Linked DNA regions of Peribacillus sp. FSL E2-0218. The protein of the gene in region 1 interacts with the protein of each later gene in a pairwise test. Links are inferred from orthologs where the notes say so. Each region holds a gene or a part of one and is shown on either strand. Other genes may lie near its edges.

Region 1 (8,992 bases):
AAGATACGTATTGGTGGCCGATTTATTGAAAACTGAATTGAATGAATGAAAGAAGGGGCTGAAGTTTTTTCAGCCCCTTCTCCATCAATCCATTATGTTGAAAGGGGTTAGCTCAATATGGATAAAGAGCAACAAGAAAGGTTTTTTCAAATTTTGAAAGATACTTATGAAGCGACAGTGAACAAGGAGAATGCATCGATCGATGAGATCATGGATCACCTGAAGAACGAATTGACTCCGCTGTACCCTAAATGCAATTAAAAAAAGGACGTGCCGCATTTATGGACAAGTCCTCCCTTTTCATATGGACGTTAGCTGATCACGCTCAAGCATTTCCTCTTTCGTATAAATGACCTTCATTGGATTGCCTCCGACGAAAGCCCCCTCCGGGACATCCTTATGGACAAGAGTTCCTGCCGAGACAATCGCCCCATCACCAATGGTCAGGCCCGGAAGAATGGTCGAATTGGCCCCAATGAGCACTTCATCCCCAATAATCACTTCTCCCAGACGATATTCCCTAATTAAATATTCATGGGCAAGGATCGTCGTATTGTAACCAATGACTGTATTCTTACCCACTGATATTTTCTCCGGAAACATCACATCAGGCATGACCATCAAGGCAAAGGAAGTATGCTTTCCGACCTTCATTTGCAAAAATGTCCTGTAAAGCCAATTCTTCATGCCTAGAAATGGTGTATAACGGGCTAGCTGGATCACGATAAAGTTCTTTACCACCTTCCAGAAGGGAACCGTCTTGTACACATGCCATAATGAGTTAGCCCCTTCAACTGGATGGCGGGTCGTGCGTCTCATCTTTTAGCCTCCGTGAGGTTTTCAATCTCGACGATATTCAGGAGATCAGCCATATTTTCAAGCATATAATCCGGTTGATGACTCTCCAGATACTCCCGGCCTTTAATCGACCAGGCCACTCCTGCCGTTTTTGTACCTGCATTCTTCCCGCCCAGGATATCATGATAGCTGTCGCCAACCATGATCGCTTCTTCAGGAACAGAGCCAAGCTGATTGAGCGCCTTTACTAGTGGCTCTGGATCAGGCTTTGCGTTTTCCACATCATCCAGCGTGACCACGACTTCAAAAAACTGATCAAGATTGCTTAGTCGCAGTCCCTTTTCGACGACATCGCGTTTCTTCGTCGTAACGACCGCCAATTTATAGCCGGCCTGCTTCAACGTTTGGACGGTTTCATAGACTCCGTCAAACTGTGTCACGAGGGCATCATGGTTCTTCCAGTTATGTTCGCGATAGAAAGCGATCATTTCCTTCACCCGCTCCGGGTCAATCGACGTAAACGTATCGGTCAAGGTCGGACCGATAAATGGAATGATATCCTCCCGCTTGAACTGACCGGGACAAAAATGGTTTAACGTTTCAGTAAAAGATGCAATGATCAACTCATTTGTATTGATCAAAGTGCCGTCAAGATCGAATAATAATGTATTTATGTTACTGCTCATATACAGCTTCCTTTCTCTGTACACTGTCAGACCGATTCCAAATATACGCAACGACCATCGTTAGAACGATGGCGGTGAGCAACCGAATAACTAACAACGGCAAGACCGGAATGCCCAGTGGGATGAAAATTAATGTGTCTTCAACGACAGCATGACAGGCCACTAAAAAGATGAAGGCAATGGTCATATCCTTCTTCGAGACGTTGTCTTCTTTCGCTGCTTGGATCATTACGCCTGCCCCATATGCCAAGCCGAGGGTAAGCCCTGTAACGAATGGCATGGAAGCATTCTGCTTCATGCCCAGCACTTTCATGAACGGAGCGAGTGCTTTCGAGAAGGCTTCCAGCCATTTTAAATCTTTCATGATTTGAACCACGACCATAAGCGGAATCACGATGAACGCAAGCTGGGCGATGCCGGAAAGTGCCTGAACGACGCCGTGAATAAGGATTGCGCCCATTCCGTTAACCTCGGCCGTTTCCCCGATGGCCATCCCTTGAGCCATTTCTGATCCGCCATGCCAAACAAGGTTAATGACGATAGCTGACAAGAGAGCAAGCCCGATCCGGACTGTCAGGATGATCCACAGCTTGACTCCGGTTTTCATCGCCACGCCTGATTCAATCAATAAATTATGTGAAAATGATAGCATCATCGCGATGATGAATACTTCTTTCACGGTCAGATCGAGCGTCAAGATACCGGCAATCGCAGCATATAGGTTCAGGAAATTCCCTAATACGAGCGGTATCGCAGCGTCCCCTGGAAGACCGATGAGATTCATCAGGGGCGCTATCACCCCGATGATCCACGGCAATACAGGCGTAAATTGAAGCACGGTGACGATCAGCGTGACCGGAAATATCACCTTGCCCAACGACCAGGTTGTATTCAAGCCAGAAAGAAGCCCCTTTTTAACCGAATTCCCTATCACTATGTCCTCTCCCCTTACTGTTGATCCCTATGCATCCATATATCTTTTGTCGGCTTTCCCGCTTACCCTTCGATAAATGATAAGGGCTAAGGCTGCAGCTACCAAAGCGATGGAGATCACTTGTGCGATTCGCAGTGACTCCGTCAGCATCAAGCTATCCGTCCGCAAGCTTTCGATGAAAAAACGGCCGACTGAATACCATAATACATAGGTCAAAAAGAGCTCTCCCCTGCGCAAGTTCACTTTTCGCAGACTTAAAAGGATGATGACCCCGATGATATTCCAAAGCGATTCATACAAAAAGGTCGGGTGATAATACGTACCATTTATGTACATTTGATTAATGATGAATTCCGGCAAGTGCATATTTTCCAGGAAGGACCTCGTTACCTCTCCGCCATGGGCCTCTTGATTCATGAAATTACCCCAGCGCCCAATCGCCTGCCCCAGCAATAGGCTCGGAGCGGCAATATCGACCAGCTTCCAAAACGAGACCTTCTTCACCTTGGCAAAAACGATAGTGGTCAGCACCGATCCAATTAGTGCACCGTGAATGGCAATTCCGCCATTCCATATTTTTATGATATCCCCTGGGTTTTGTGAATAGTACTCCCACTGGAAAATGACATAATAAATGCGGGCACAGATGATGGCGACCGGGACGGCAAACAAAATCAAATCCGTAAAGATTTCCTTATCAAGACCTCTTCGCTCCGATTCCCTCAAAGCAATGATAAGTCCCAATAACACACCGAACCCGATGATCAGTCCATACCAGTGAACCTGGATCGGTCCAAGATCGATCGCAATCGGATTCAGCGGCTGTATTCCTTGTTCCATTATGACCCCTCTTTTCCATACCGTTTAAAATTCTTCAAGTTCCGGATCGGCAATCGCATGATTCAAGCGATCCGAAAATTGTTCTGCCGCATTGACCCCCATCTTCTTCAGGCGATAATTCATGGCTGCCACTTCAATGATGACGGCTAAATTTCGACCTGGACGAACAGGTACGGTTATTTTCGTAACTTCCGTATCGATGATCTTCATTTTTTCTTCATCAAGGCCTACACGATCATATTGCTTGTTTTTTTCCCATAGCTCCAAGCTGATGACGATTGATATCTTCTTATTGCTGCGGACTGCGCCAGCCCCAAACAGCGTCATGACATTGATGATTCCCAAGCCTCTTATTTCAAGAAGGTGTTCAATTAAATCCGGGGCGTTCCCGACCAATGTATCCTGGTCTTCCTGGCGGATTTCAACACAATCGTCAGCGACGAGGCGATGCCCCCGTTTCACTAATTCCAGGGCCGTCTCACTTTTCCCCACACCGCTTTTCCCGGTAATCAAAACACCTAAGCCATATATATCGACCAATACACCATGAACGGCCGTGGTCGGTGCCAACTTGCTTTCAAGAAAATTGGTCAGACGGCTGTATAACCGTGTTGTCTTCATATTCGATTTCATTACGGGAACCGATTCCCGCTCAGAAGCTTCAATCAACTCCTGCGGCACTTCCTGACCGCGGGTGATGATGATGCCTGGAGTAAAGTCCCTGCACAGCTCTTCCATTCTCTGTACACGATCCGCTTCATTCAGGCGATTAAAAAAGGACATCTCCGTCATTCCTAAAAGCTGGACCCGATCGGCAGGATAATAATCAAAAAAACCGGCTATTTCAAGACCTGGACGAGATAAATCACTTGTGACGATCGGTCGGTTAATTCCTTCTTCCCCACTGATGAGCTCTAGACCCAACGCTTCAACGATATCCTTTGTACGGACTTTTGCCATATATCTTTCCTCCTTCTGGAGCGATGCTGTTTTTCGAGATACTTTTACTATTTTAGCATTTTTCTGTTAATAACCAAACAAAGCATGATCTTATTTAACGTTTTTTTTGTTTCACTTAACTTTCAAACGAAAAAGGCCCGCAAGCGTACGGGATGATTCAAAGTGCCGGTCTGGAATACGGTTTGAATAAAACGATGAAACAATAGAAAAGAGCCACACATTCTGAAAAAAGCCTGAACGGAATGTGTGGGTATCCTGATAAAATGACTAGATATGGTTGGGTACGATTAAAGCGACCGAACCGAGGAGGTGTTTCATTTCCGCCAAAAAGTTGAACAGTCTGCCTTATCCATAATGTTAAACTCGATCATTTTCTCTAGTAATGCAAAATCAACCGGACCATCCCACCGGATACGTACCAACTGCTTTGTATGATCATAGCCAGCCTCTACAATTTCATTGGAAAAATGATTAATCCCTGCCGTTTCAGGGGCTACTGCCAGATGATGTTTAGCTACGCTAAAGCCGATAATATATGTGCCATGATCGGTGAACATAGGCTGATTCCACGCAATCTTCGGGGTTAAGTTTGGGAATGTCCCACTTACCCAAGCCAAAACCTCTTCCGTTCGCACCCTATGCTCTGGGTTAGCGATATTGTCCAAATACTCAGAAAAAACGTCCATATCCTTCTCTCCTTTCTAAAAAAATCTTATACGCCCTGCCGCATCGGTCAGTAAGAATCACCAGAGTCCGCAGGCTTTTTATAGATTTTAAGTTGCTCTTGCAGATGCAAGAGTGGTCACTTTACTATCACTGGCAACGATCCTTTAGACAATCATATCCAACGGTCCGGCACGGTGCAACCTTATTTCAACCCGATCCCCAGAGTCCCCATCTCGATCTAAAAAGCCCGCCAATTCGAATTGGCGGGCTTTTCATCAGGAAACCGTGATCGCTGCAGTTTTTGTTTCTGCAAACACGTGAAGCAAAGGAACCTCTTCTTTAACCGTCTTGAACTTAAGAACCTTTTGGACAACATCACTTTTCTCCTCGATGATGGTCATCCCTTCCAGGGTCACGTTAAAACTGCCCAAATTGGATTTCAGCTCTCCTTCAATCGCCTTACCCGGCGGCAGGTTCAGCTGGACCTTTCCAGTAATTGACTTCGCATGTATGGAATCGCAATCCATTCCTGAATTATGACAAACGATTTCGCCATTGAATGTTTGGACATCCAATTTCTTGAAGTATCCATCAGCTTTAATCGCGCCGTTTAAAGTCTCCGCTTCCAGGTCAGTAAAGTTCGTATCTGATATGGTGATCGTCCCGTTACCGGTTTCCAGTACACACGAATCACCATTACCTTGCAGGATATGAATCGCTCCATTCGCGGTTTTGGCTTTAAGGTTCTCTGATTTCAAGGACTCAGTCGTGATGGCACCATTGAACATTCTTACCTGTATGTCCTCATACTCCTTCCTGGGGATATACATCATCGTATCGACCTTCACCGCTTTTTCGCTGACCTTGAATGTGATCTTTCCATCCTTAATCGAAAAATCCACTTCATCCAGGAAACTTTTTCTCGCAGCTTCGATATCTTCCACCCGGTATACCTTTGCCTGACATTCAACCCGGACATCCTGCTGATCCCAAGTCGCGATTTTTATTCTTCCATTTGCTATATCGACATCCACTTCGTTCAGGAAATCATAATCATGCTGAAAAATATGGCTGACTTCCACTGATTTGCCGAAGTTGAAATCAAGGTCGGTATCTTTTATTTTCTTAAAAGCACTCTCAACGAAATCAAGAATCTTATCTTTCGATGACTGGATATTCTTCTTAAACGTATCCTGAGTGCTTCCTTCACTTTTCTTTTCCACGACTACAGTCGATAATTCATTTTGCAGTACCTGCCCTTTTGCTTCACTTTCCTGACTGGCTTTCTCCAATTCTTCCAATAGGCCCATGGCTTCGTCCGCGGATAGCTTTCCATCCTGAATCATTTCTAGAATCTTCTTTCTTTCCTCCTGCATGAACATTCCTCACTTTCTTCTATCATTTTATTCATACATACGCCTAGATATCTAAAAAGTTTCATAAATCCTGTTTTTACCATCATTCGACAAAGTGAACTGACATTCTCCGAAACGGAAAATATGATATTCCCCCGGAAATATTCTGCTTTCCCAGCATTTAATCAAATGATTGATTAAATGCTAACTTTCATTTTTCTACAAAATAACAGGCAGCCTGCAGGAAAACGCGAAGATCATGGCGACGTTGACCTTGGGCCGATTCTTCCCAAAACCAAAGGGGAGCAAGCCTAATGGCTCGCTCCCTTTCATGCATGTTCATGCTCTTGTTCTTTTGCTTCGATCAAGTTTTCCATGCGGATTTGGTCACGCGTCAATACTGGCTTTAAATATTTGCCCGTGTATGATTCGGAAACCTCACATATTTTCTCAGGTGTACCATAGGTGACAATCGTTCCGCCCTTGTCCCCGCCTTCCGGTCCCAGGTCAATGATATGGTCCGCCGTTTTGATGACATCAAGGTTATGCTCAATCACTAAAACGGTATCGCCGTTGTCAACCAGGCGCTGCAGCACCTCAAGCAGCCTTGCAATGTCATGGACATGGAGCCCGGTAGTCGGTTCATCCAGGATATAGAAGGAGCGTCCGGTCGAACGGCGATGCAATTCAGAAGCAAGCTTCACCCTTTGTGCTTCACCGCCTGATAATGTCGTGGCTGGCTGTCCAAGCTTAATATAACCCAAGCCCACATCAAATATCGTTTGGAGCTTCCGTTTGATTTTCGGGATATTTTCAAAGAAGCTGACGCCTTCCTCCACTGTCATATCAAGGATATCTGAAATGTTTTTCCCTTTATATTTCACTTCAAGCGTTTCCCGGTTATACCGTTTTCCATGGCAGACTTCACATGGAACATAGACATCCGGAAGGAAATGCATTTCGATCTTGATGATGCCATCGCCGCGGCAGGCTTCACAGCGGCCACCCTTCACATTGAAACTGAAACGGCCTTTTTTATAACCGCGGATTTTCGCTTCGTTCGTTGTCGCAAAAACATCACGAACATCATCAAATACGCCTGTATACGTGGCTGGATTTGAACGCGGGGTCCTTCCAATCGGGGACTGGTCGATATCAATGACCTTATCCAAATGCTCAATCCCCTTGATTTCACGAAAGTCCCCTGGTCTGGCTTTTGCACGATTCAGCTTTTGGGCCAATGACTTATGAAGGATCTCATTCACTAATGTACTCTTACCCGAACCAGAAACTCCAGTCACGGCGGTAAAGACGCCAAGCGGGAACTTCACATTCACATTCTTCAGGTTATTTTCCTTGGCACCTTTTATTTCGATGACACGGCCGTCGTTTTTTCGGCGCTCCAATGGCAAGGGGATGAATTTCTTCCCTGCCAAATATTGACCCGTCAACGAGTCAGGATTGTTCATGACTTCCTCCGGAGTTCCGGCGGCCACGATTTCCCCTCCATGGGCCCCTGCCCCAGGTCCGACATCAATCAAATAATCGGCAGCAAGCATCGTATCTTCATCGTGCTCGACAACGATCAAGGTGTTTCCGATTTCACGCATATTTTTCAACGTTTCGATCAAGCGGTCGTTATCCCGCTGGTGGAGTCCGATAGAAGGCTCATCCAGAATGTACAGCACTCCCGTCAATCGGGAACCGATCTGCGTTGCCAATCTGATACGCTGCGCTTCACCGCCTGATAATGTCCCGGCAGCCCTGCTCAACGTCAAATATTCCAAACCAACATTAGCCAAAAACCCGAGCCGCTCGCGAATTTCCCGTAAAATCAGCCTGGCGATCGCGGCCTCTTTTTCCGTCAAATCAAGCTCATCGAAAAATATCAAGGCATCTTCAACCGATAAAGCGGTCGTTTGACTTATATGGACCCCTTGGATGAGCACGGCCAGGCTTTCCTTTTTCAAACGATGGCCCTTACAGGTTGGACAGTGGTGCTCTGACATGTATTTTTGCATTTGCTCACGGATATAATCCGAGCTCGTCTCCTTGAAACGCCTCTCGATGTTTCTTAAGATGCCCTCAAAGGTAATATATCCTTCTTGCACTCTTCCAAAATCATTCTTATAGCGGAAATAAATCTTGTCTTTGCCTGAGCCATTTAAAATCTTATCCATATTATCCTCAGGCAATTCTTTAACGGGCACATCCATATCGATTCCATAATGGTTGGCTACCGCCTCAAGCAGCTGAGGATAATATTGTGAGCTTGTCGGTTCCCATGGGGCAATGGCATGTTGGTGCAAGGTTAAATCCTTATCCGGGATGACCAGGTCCCGGTCCACTTCAAGCCTTGCCCCTAAACCATCACAATCAGGGCAGGCGCCAAACGGGCTATTGAAGGAGAACATCCTTGGTTCCAATTCCTCAATCGAAAACCCGCAATATGGGCAAGCATGATTCTCACTGAACAGCAGTTCTTCCTCACCCATGACGTCAATGATGACCTTGCCTTCACCAAGCTTCAACGCACTTTCCAATGAATCGGCAAGCCTGGCCCTAACGCCCTCTTTAATGACGATCCGGTCGATGATCACTTCGATCGAATGCTTTTTATTTTTTTCCAGTACGATTTCATCACTTAAATCATGCATTTCCCCATTCACACGAATGCGGACATATCCTTGTTTCTTGACTTCCTCCAAGACCTTCGCATGTGTCCCTTTCCTGCCAGAGACTAGCGGGGCCAA
Region 2 (8,944 bases), 3.6 Mb from region 1 along the record:
CCAATCACTGTAATAATAAGCCAGACCACCTAAAACCAATACCATCACAAAAACCAGATGTCCGTTAAAAATATAACGAAGGTATTTTTGCGTTTCATTTATATAGCCCAGATATCTTTCCTTCCAGAGATTTTGACTATTCATGTCCGATTTCTTCTTTCGTCAATTGAATGTACAAATCGTCTAGCGTCGCTCCCGGCATCGCAAATTGCTCGCGAAGCTGCTCAAGGTTGCCCTTTGCACGGATTTCTCCATTATGCAGGATGATGAAGGAATCACAATACCGCTCCGCAGTTGCCAATATGTGGGTGGACATTAATATCCCCGCTCCGCTTTCCTTCATTTTCCTCATTAAATCAAGCAATGATTGGATGCCCAATGGATCCAGGCCCACGAATGGTTCATCCACGATATATAAGGAGGGCTGCACCAAAAAAGCGCACATGATCATGACTTTTTGTTTCATCCCTTTGGAGAAGTGGGCCGGAAACCATTTAAGTCTTTTCTCCATACGGAACTCCTTAAGCAAGGCATCCATTCTTTCTTTGTATGTCGCTTCCGCCAAACCATGCGCCATGGCCGTCAGCTTTAAATGCTCCTCAAGTGTCAGCTCATCATATAAGATGGGCGTTTCAGGAACATATGTGAATTGTTTTCGATATGTATCAGGGTCCTGCGCAAGCGTTTTACCGTGTATCGATACACTCCCGCCCTTTGGCTCCATCAGTCCGATGATATGCTTGATCGTCGTACTTTTCCCAGCGCCATTGAGCCCGATCAACCCCACCAGCTCATTTGGTTGAATGTCAAAACTTATCCCTTTCAAAACGGGCGTTTTCGTGTATCCGCCTACTAATTGCTTTATTTCCAATAAGGACATATTAACGATCCTTTCTATTATAGAGGTTCTTATTTCCATTTTAACAAATTCTCCTGCATTTATATAGTCGAGTGTTCCCTGAAGAAAATTACCAAAAATAACTAATTATAATTTTCCTGCTTAGTGGCTATCATAAATAAGGAAGAAGGGGTTAGTCATTACGTGTGATTCACATCATAATGTAAATGAGGTGTCAGTTAAAGACGTATTACACTGAAATGCCCAAATGTTTTATTACAAATGATTCATATCATCTTGTAAATGAGGTGTCAGTTAAAGACGTATAACTGAATTAAACCAGAAGCTTCATAAAAAATCGTTTCGAGCAAGGAGATGGTTCTCTTGCACGTAAAAGCAGAAAAATCATTCAATGATTATCAATTATGCTTTATAAGTTGATGAAACTTTAAAGATATAGGAGATGGTTGCTTTGAATGGAAAAACTCTAACCAGATAACCGTATTTTACTTTATTGTAGATGAGGTGTTTGTCGCAGAGAATTTATGCTAATGCGAATTTTGAAGCAAAACCCCCTTTTTCTAGGACAGGGTGCAACTCAATGTTGCATCCTGTTTTTATGATTTTTTCTTTTCGCAACGATTGATGCTATGGTACGATTAACCAAATACACTAACTACCAAAGGAGCGGTTTTGATGAGCGATTGCATTTTTTGCAAAATAATCGATGGGGAAATTCCGAGCACCAAAGTATTTGAAAATGAACATGTATTGGCCTTTCTCGATATCAGTCAAGTAACGAAAGGGCACACTCTGGTAATTCCTAAAGTACATAAGGAAAATCTTTATGAATTGACACCGGAAATTGCGAAGAATTTATTTGAAGTCGTACCGGAGATCTCCCGAGCGATGAAACAGGAATTCAACCCCGTTGGCCTTAACCTCTTGAATAATAACGGCGAAGCGGCAGGACAATCCGTTTTCCATTTTCATATGCATCTAATTCCGCGACATGGAGAAGGTGATGGCTTTGGGGCAGTCTGGAAAACGAATGCCAGCGCTTATTCGCCTGATGACCTGAAGCAGATTGCCGATTCCATTGCCCAGCATATTGAATGAAGGGATAACCTCTGTTCGGAAGGCATCCAGAGATCGTGTTGCAGTGAATAAAATGAATATCGATCGGGTCCACACTTAAAAGGTGCTGGGCCGTTTTTCTTTTGTGATTCATTTCAGCGGAATCATCACTTAAAATTCTAAAAATTCCTCCAATTGAATTTCAATTTCTGTTAGGATAGATAAATAGATGTAATTACTTTAACACACTATCGTATAGGAGGAAAAAAATTGAAACGTGCACGCAATTTTAACGCTGGGCCGGCTGCCCTGCCCTTGGAAGTTTTACAAAGAGCCCAAAACGAATGGTTGAATATCGAGGATTCCGGCATGTCCGTCATAGAATTAAGCCACCGGAGTGCAGAGTTCGAAAAAATCCATAACCGTGCCATCCAATCATTAAAAGAGCTTATGGACATTCCTGAAAATTATGAGGTCCTTCTGCTGCAAGGCGGGGCAAGTCTTCAATTCTCCATGATACCGATGAACCTCTTGCCTGAGGGGAAAAGGGCTGATTATGTCCTCACTGGCTCTTGGTCGGAAAAAGCATTAAAAGAAGCCAAAAAAGTTGGAGAAACGGCAGTGGTAGCTTCATCAAAAGCAGATAAGTATACATTCATCCCTAAAGTGGAAGATATCGAATTGAATGAGGATTCTGCTTATCTTCATATTACAAGCAATAATACGATCTACGGAACTCAATGGAAGGAATTCCCTGAAACAGGTGACGTTCCTTTAGTGGCGGATATGTCCAGTGATATACTCAGCAAAAAAATCGATGTAAGTAAATTCGGCCTCATCTATGCAGGAGCACAAAAAAATCTTGGCCCATCAGGAATCACGTTAGTCATCATCCGTAAAGATTTAATAAAGGATATTGACAGCATTCCATCCATGTTGAACTATTCCATTCATGCAAAAAATAATTCTTTATACAATACGCCACCGACATTGGCCATTTATTTATTGTCGCTTGTATTGGATTGGGCAAAAGAACAAGGCGGAGTCGAGAAGATCGCTGAAAACAACGAGGCAAAAGCAAAAGTCATTTACGATGCCATCGACGGAAGCGATGGTTTTTATAAAGGCCATGCCAAACCTGACAGCCGCTCTTTCATGAACATAACATTCACACTTCCATCTGAAGAAGCTGAGGCACAATTTCTAAAAGAACTGAAGCTGGCCGGTTTCGTCGGATTGAATGGTCACCGTTCCATCGGTGGCTGCAGGGCTTCCATTTATAATGCCGTGCCCCTATCCCATTGCCAGGAACTTGCGGCTTTCATGAAAAAATTCCAGCAAGCACATCACGCGAAGGAAGCTCATACTCTTTAATTGTGTACAAATATTACTTCTAAAAAAATAGGTCTTATGGTATACTATCTTATACTTCTTGCAACAAGCAACAGTGCATTGTTGAAGAAAAGATGTTAGTCGAGATGAGAATAGGAGAGATGAGTAATGAAAACGAAAACCCTTGTATCACTGTCCCTATTAATCGGGATCGGGGCTGCCCTGCATTTTATCGTTCCAGGCTTCTTCCTTGGAATGAAACCGGATATGATGCTGTTGATGATGTTTTTGGCGATTACCCTGTTTCCTGAGAAAAAGAATGTATTCATTGTTGCCTTGGCTGCTGGAGCCATCTCTGCCATGACAACCACATTTCCTGGAGGACAGATTCCAAATATCATAGATAAATTGGCAACAGCCTTTCTGTTTTACCTTTTATTCATCAGTCTTAAGAAGTTTTCAACATCCGTTGTGACGGTAAGTGTCTTGACTGCCGTAGGAACAATCATTTCCGGCGCTGTCTTCCTTGGATCGGCATATTATCTCGTATCCCTTCCAGGTCCTTTCGTTGCCCTTTTCGGAGCTGTTGTGCTTCCTGCCGTACTGCTAAATACAGTAGCGATGGTCATCATTTATCCAATCGTGAACGGCATCGTCAAAAAATCGAATGTAACCATTAATGCTTAAACCAGCTAAATCATCATACTTAAAAAGCACCGGAGCAGAGTCCGGTGCTTTTTTTTCCACACTATGGATCTGGAATAAGCCGCCCACTGCAATCAATGAATGAACAGCCACATCAACCAAATGAAAAGCAGCAAGCCCCCGGGCAAGGCAAAAGCGTAGGCTCTAGCCTGGAGCACCCTCTTAGGCGGATAGATTCCTGGAGTTTTTGCTTTTCTTAGGAAATACCCCATCCCGCACAGGCATACCAGGCCTAACAAAAAAATGATTTTCATTAATAACCCACCAGTGCCATCCATATTCCGACAGCTTGTTTTTACTATCTATATGCTCCTCTTTCCTTTATATGAAGCGTTTTCTATAAAACTCCAAGTTATTTTTAAATATTATATATTGACTGCTTAAGTTTAAGAAAATATTTTTGTGATATAAAGATAAAATGGTAGATACTCTTCCATAGGAAAGAAAATTATGGTATTTTGTTATCAATAGCATTTACAACCCTATTTATCAAAATTTCCAATTGAGTTTTTTTTCAGCAGGGAATCAGACCATGTAACGCGAAAACAATATTATTAATGAGGTGATCCTAATGAAAGCAAAATCATTACTAATTGGCTTTTTAACCGGAACAGTCGTAGCGGGTGCCGCAACTTTGCTTGCAGCGCCGAGCTCTGGCAAGGACTTGCGGAATCGCATCAAAACGAATGCGGAAGAAATGAAGACTACCATTGATGAACTGAAGGTAAAGATGCAAAATATTAAAGATGACTCGCTGGAAGCCACTCAAATCAGCAAAGAAACGGTAAAAACCTTCATTTCTGACGTGCAGGTGGTCATCGAGAACTGGAAGCAGGAAATCGAACCGAATAAGAATGAATTACTGAAGAACGTTCAAGAAATTGAAACTTCATTAAAACAGTTAGAAACGGCCATCCCTGCTTCTAAAAAATAATAGCTAAACGTGGTTGCACAAGTCGAATTCTCCATTTTTCCCAATAAGTAACATTATAAACAAAGGAAAAATGGAGAATCGATTAAAAAAACTAAAATTTTCTAAAAATTTTGCAAATATTATCTTTATTAATTTTTATTTTATTGTCATAATAAATATACAGAATCTTATAAGTAGGTGAGCCCATAATATGCAGAATAAAAATTATTCTATGAAAGAAGCAATGATTTTTAGTCAAAGAATTGCACAATTAAGCAAAGCATTATGGAAATCGATTGAAAAAGATTGGCAGCAATGGATTAAGCCCTATGATTTAAATATCAATGAGCACCATATACTTTGGATTGCCTATCATCTTAATGGCTCTTCCATTTCAGACGTTGCAAAATTTGGGGTCATGCATGTTTCTACGGCATTTAACTTTTCAAAGAAATTAGAGGAACGCGGGTTTTTGACATTTTCAAAGAAAGAAAATGACAAGAGGAATACGTATATTGAGATCACAACTGAAGGAGAAAAGATTCTTCTTGATCTGATGGAGACTTATGACCCAAGTAAAAATTCAGCTTTCTCAGGTGCCCTTCCACTTCGTGAGCTTTATGGTAAGTTCCCCGATATGATAGAAATGATGGCCGTCATCCGTAATATATACGGGGAAGATTTCATGCAAATCTTTGAGAGGTCCTTCGATAATATTGATCAGGAATTTACTGATGTGGAGGGTAAAATCACAAAAAAAAAGATAGAGAAAGAAACTGAGCCAGTTTAGCCTCACACTCTATCCATTTCCCTCATGAAGGATACATATAAACCTTGTGAGAGGCATGCGTCAATGCATTCCTTTGTCGTTATTTTTGGATTGACCTTCCCTTCAAATTGGTTAAAAAGCGGTCGAAAGTTCATGTATCCTTCCGCTTTTTCTATTTCATAGCGTTTGCTCAAAATATCACATAACCCCAGCAGCGCTTCCGCCTCCTGCTTCGTGAAATTTTTTTCCACAAACAAAAAGTCCAATCTTGCCTCTGGATTGCGTATCAGGTTCAGTAAAAGCCCCTGATGAAAACGGAGTATGTCTATTTCTTCATTTATATTTCTCATACAGCATGAGTCCCCAATCAATCATTCATATTTAACCTTAATCGCGCAAAAACGTTAGTGATTTCTCATTCAGAAATTGCCCTCCCAGTGGACAGTCGCCGCCAATCATCACCTTTAGTCTTTGTCCATTCTGTGGTGATTATTATCTTATAACTAAATTCCAGAATTCTATTGCTTTTTCCATCCATTCATCGTAATGTATGTAAGTAAATTCAACGGTCTTTGGAGGGCTGATTTCAAAATGAACTCGTGGAAAACAATTGACGTGGCAAAACAATATGGGAATTGCCGTCTGATCTTTTTTTCAGTTTTTACTATATTGATGTCTTTTGTTTTGATCTATACATTATTAAGTGCCGTTTCATCCCGGGTTGTTTTGTATGACGATCAAACAATGCTTTTTTTTAGCCTATTAGTCTTATTATATCCTGTTCACAAACTATTACACTATTTACCTTTACGATTATTATGCAAAAAAGTAAAAACTTCTTGGTCCATTAAGTGGAGACTTGTGCTTACATGCAATGTAAATGTACATTATCCGATACGCAAGCATCTATATCTCTTGACCCTTATCCTACCCTTCTTCATTATGTCGGTCTTATTAATCGGTTGTGCACTTGGTTTTCCGCATTACATCCATTATTTCACCATTTTATTATCCCTGCATACCGGATTATGTGTATCGGATTTCATTTATATAAAGAACCTGGTTGGTTCACCAGGACATTCATTTATTGAAGAACATCGGGAAGGATACGACATCCTTATCCAAAAGTAATTCCATTTCATTTCGCAAAGGTGACTGAAAAGATTTTTAAGTATCTTTTTTCATTATAATTTGGTATCGTATTTATACATGATGTTTTGCAAGGAGGGATTTTCGGTTTTGATCTCATTCTGGTTTATTGTCGTTGCCATTTTGATTCTTTATAATATTAATAGAATGACCAACTCTTTATGTATCCAAAAAGAAATTGCTGAAGACCGGCAGCCTAAAGTATTCAGGACCATTAATGTATTAATTACTATTATGTTATTATCCTCCTATATTGAAATTTTGTATACGTAGAGATGAGCAACAAATGATCGACCATCATTTGTTACATACATTGGTGATAACCGGCGGATTATTCAAATAAAAAAGAAAAAGGGCGAAGCGATAAGCTTCGCCTTTTGTTTATGCATTTATAACCAAGAAGCTCCAATGATGACTAACAGGATGAAAAGAACGACAATTAGAGCAAAGCCTCCACCTATTCCTCCAGACATTGATCTTCCTCCTTTCCATTCTTAAGTAATAGCAGTTTCATGCACACTCTTATATCCGCCAAAAGGAATTCATCCCTTTCGTAGCTTGATAAACACTATATTCTTTATTGTTGAGCGGCTACCCTATCCTATTCAACTCCATGGCAAAAGGAGTGGGCACTTTCCATTATAATTTTGCAATTGTTTAGCAATAGGCTGCTCCCACAATTATTAATAAAATGAATAACACTACTAACAAGGCGAAACCTCCGTTAAATCCATTACTCATTATACTACCTCCTTTTGGTGTCCTCGATTTATCATATGTAGATGTTCATGATCTGGGTAGGTATCTGCCCATTTTTAAAAAAATTCTTATTCATACATCAATATATTATTTTTTGTAAAGTAACCAGAATATGTTATAGTTAATTTTGTGGAAATACGAAGATTAGTAAACCAGAAACTTAAAATTAGGAGTTGTTCTCAATGAGGAAATGGGCATTATCAATTGCTGTGACTGCAGGGCTGATTGGACTTACAGCATGCAACAGCGACAAAGAGGCAGTCGTGGAAACGAAAGCGGGGGATATATCGAAAGAAGAATTTTACAATGTCATGAAGGACCGTTATGGTGACACCGTTCTTCAGGAACTTGTTTATGAAAAAGTTCTTTCTGAAAAATATACAGTAACGGATAAAGAAGTTAAGGCTAAAACGGCAGAACTTAAAGAGCAAATGGGTGATAATTTCCAAACAGCCCTAGCCTCTTCCGGATATAAGAGCGAAGATGATCTTAAACGTGCACTTAAGATCGGCATGCTTCAGGAAAAAGCTGCCGTTGCTGATATTACAGTCAAAGAAGCTGATGTGAAAAAAGCTTATGAAGACTACAAACCACAAATCAAAGCTAGGCATATTCTGGTAAAAGACCAAAAAACAGCTGATGAAGTGAAAGCTAAATTGGATAAAGGTGAAGACTTCGCCAAACTTGCCAAAGAATATTCAACAGACACAGGCTCTGCTGAAAAAGGCGGCGAACTTGGCTGGTTCGGAAAAGGTGAAATGGTTCCTGCATTCGAAGAGCAAGCCTACAAGATGAAGAAAGACGAAATCAGTAAACCGGTTAAATCGGATTATGGCTACCACATCATCCAACTTGAAGATATGAAAGAAAAGAAATCGTACAAGGATATGAAAAAAGATCTAGAATATGATTTGAAAGTCGCGCAAATCGACCAAACCAAGGTTCAAGATATTTTGAATGCTGAAGTGAAAAAAGCTGACGTGAAAATTAAAGATAAAGACCTTAAAGACGCCATCACTTCTGGTGACGCAACCAAAGCCGAAAAATAATCGATAAGCAAAAGCGACAGGACTTGGTCCTGTCGCTTTTTTTAGTTATGCTCCCTGATTGATATCCTTTTTACGCCTCTCACGCTCTTCTTCCATACGTTCAATGTACTTCTGGCCTTCCTTCTCTATCCAAGCATCATCTATGAGGCGCTCCTGCCTAGCTGTCCAAATTGACATGACTGCACTGACAATTATTCCAATAAACACGAACCAGATCCAAATTGGCATGTCCATTACCTCCCAAAAAATCTACTATTCATTTACTAGAGAATATGCGTGAACAAAAAAAAATATGCTTCTTTCTCCAACGGAAAGAAGCATATTTTTTTAAAATGTAGGTTTATAAAATGAGC

The links.
Region 2: the proteins of hprK (region 1) and MHI53_RS06035 interact in binary tests that used the Bacillus subtilis proteins (3 or more experiments, as listed by UniProt). The link is inferred for Peribacillus sp. FSL E2-0218 from one-to-one orthologs.

What each region holds. Positions count from the first base shown.
Region 1 is NZ_CP150304.1:4,844,913-4,853,904, forward strand. The notes cover bases 2,251-5,061. They hold hprK (HPr(Ser) kinase/phosphatase), read right to left. Parts: upstream 4,219-5,061; coding sequence 3,283-4,218; downstream 2,251-3,282. Other genes in these bases: MHI53_RS23520 (nucleoside recognition domain-containing protein), read right to left, coding at 2,251-2,418; lgt (prolipoprotein diacylglyceryl transferase), read right to left, coding at 2,446-3,258; MHI53_RS23535 (iron chaperone), read right to left, coding at 4,533-4,904. Outside these bases: MHI53_RS23500 (class D sortase), read left to right, coding at 1-49; MHI53_RS23505 (hypothetical protein), read left to right, coding at 118-261; MHI53_RS23510 (acyltransferase), read right to left, coding at 301-819; pyrophosphatase PpaX, read right to left, coding at 816-1,484; more of MHI53_RS23520, read right to left, coding at 1,474-2,250; MHI53_RS23540 (DUF4097 domain-containing protein), read right to left, coding at 5,160-6,260; excinuclease ABC subunit UvrA, read right to left, coding at 6,569-8,992. UniProt on the Bacillus subtilis protein: Catalyzes the ATP- as well as the pyrophosphate-dependent phosphorylation of 'Ser-45' in HPr, a phosphocarrier protein of the phosphoenolpyruvate-dependent sugar phosphotransferase system (PTS).
Region 2 is NZ_CP150304.1:1,260,182-1,269,125, reverse strand. The notes cover bases 4,103-6,865. They hold MHI53_RS06035 (HTH-type transcriptional regulator Hpr), read left to right. Parts: upstream 4,103-5,076; coding sequence 5,077-5,655; downstream 5,656-6,865. Other genes in these bases: MHI53_RS06025 (DUF3267 domain-containing protein), read left to right, coding at 6,181-6,765; MHI53_RS06030 (DUF1878 family protein), read right to left, coding at 5,658-5,984; MHI53_RS06040 (YtxH domain-containing protein), read left to right, coding at 4,524-4,886. Also shown: MHI53_RS06065 (ABC transporter permease), read right to left, coding at 1-144; MHI53_RS06060 (ABC transporter ATP-binding protein), read right to left, coding at 137-880; MHI53_RS06055 (HIT family protein), read left to right, coding at 1,535-1,957; serC (3-phosphoserine/phosphohydroxythreonine transaminase), read left to right, coding at 2,186-3,289; MHI53_RS06045 (tryptophan transporter), read left to right, coding at 3,416-3,934; MHI53_RS06020 (hypothetical protein), read left to right, coding at 6,877-7,056; MHI53_RS06015 (YjcZ family sporulation protein), read right to left, coding at 7,173-7,256; MHI53_RS06010 (YjcZ family sporulation protein), read right to left, coding at 7,441-7,524; MHI53_RS06005 (peptidylprolyl isomerase), read left to right, coding at 7,725-8,591; MHI53_RS06000 (sporulation YhaL family protein), read right to left, coding at 8,637-8,825; 3'-5' exoribonuclease YhaM, read right to left, coding at 8,919-8,944. UniProt on the Bacillus subtilis protein: Negative regulator of protease production and sporulation.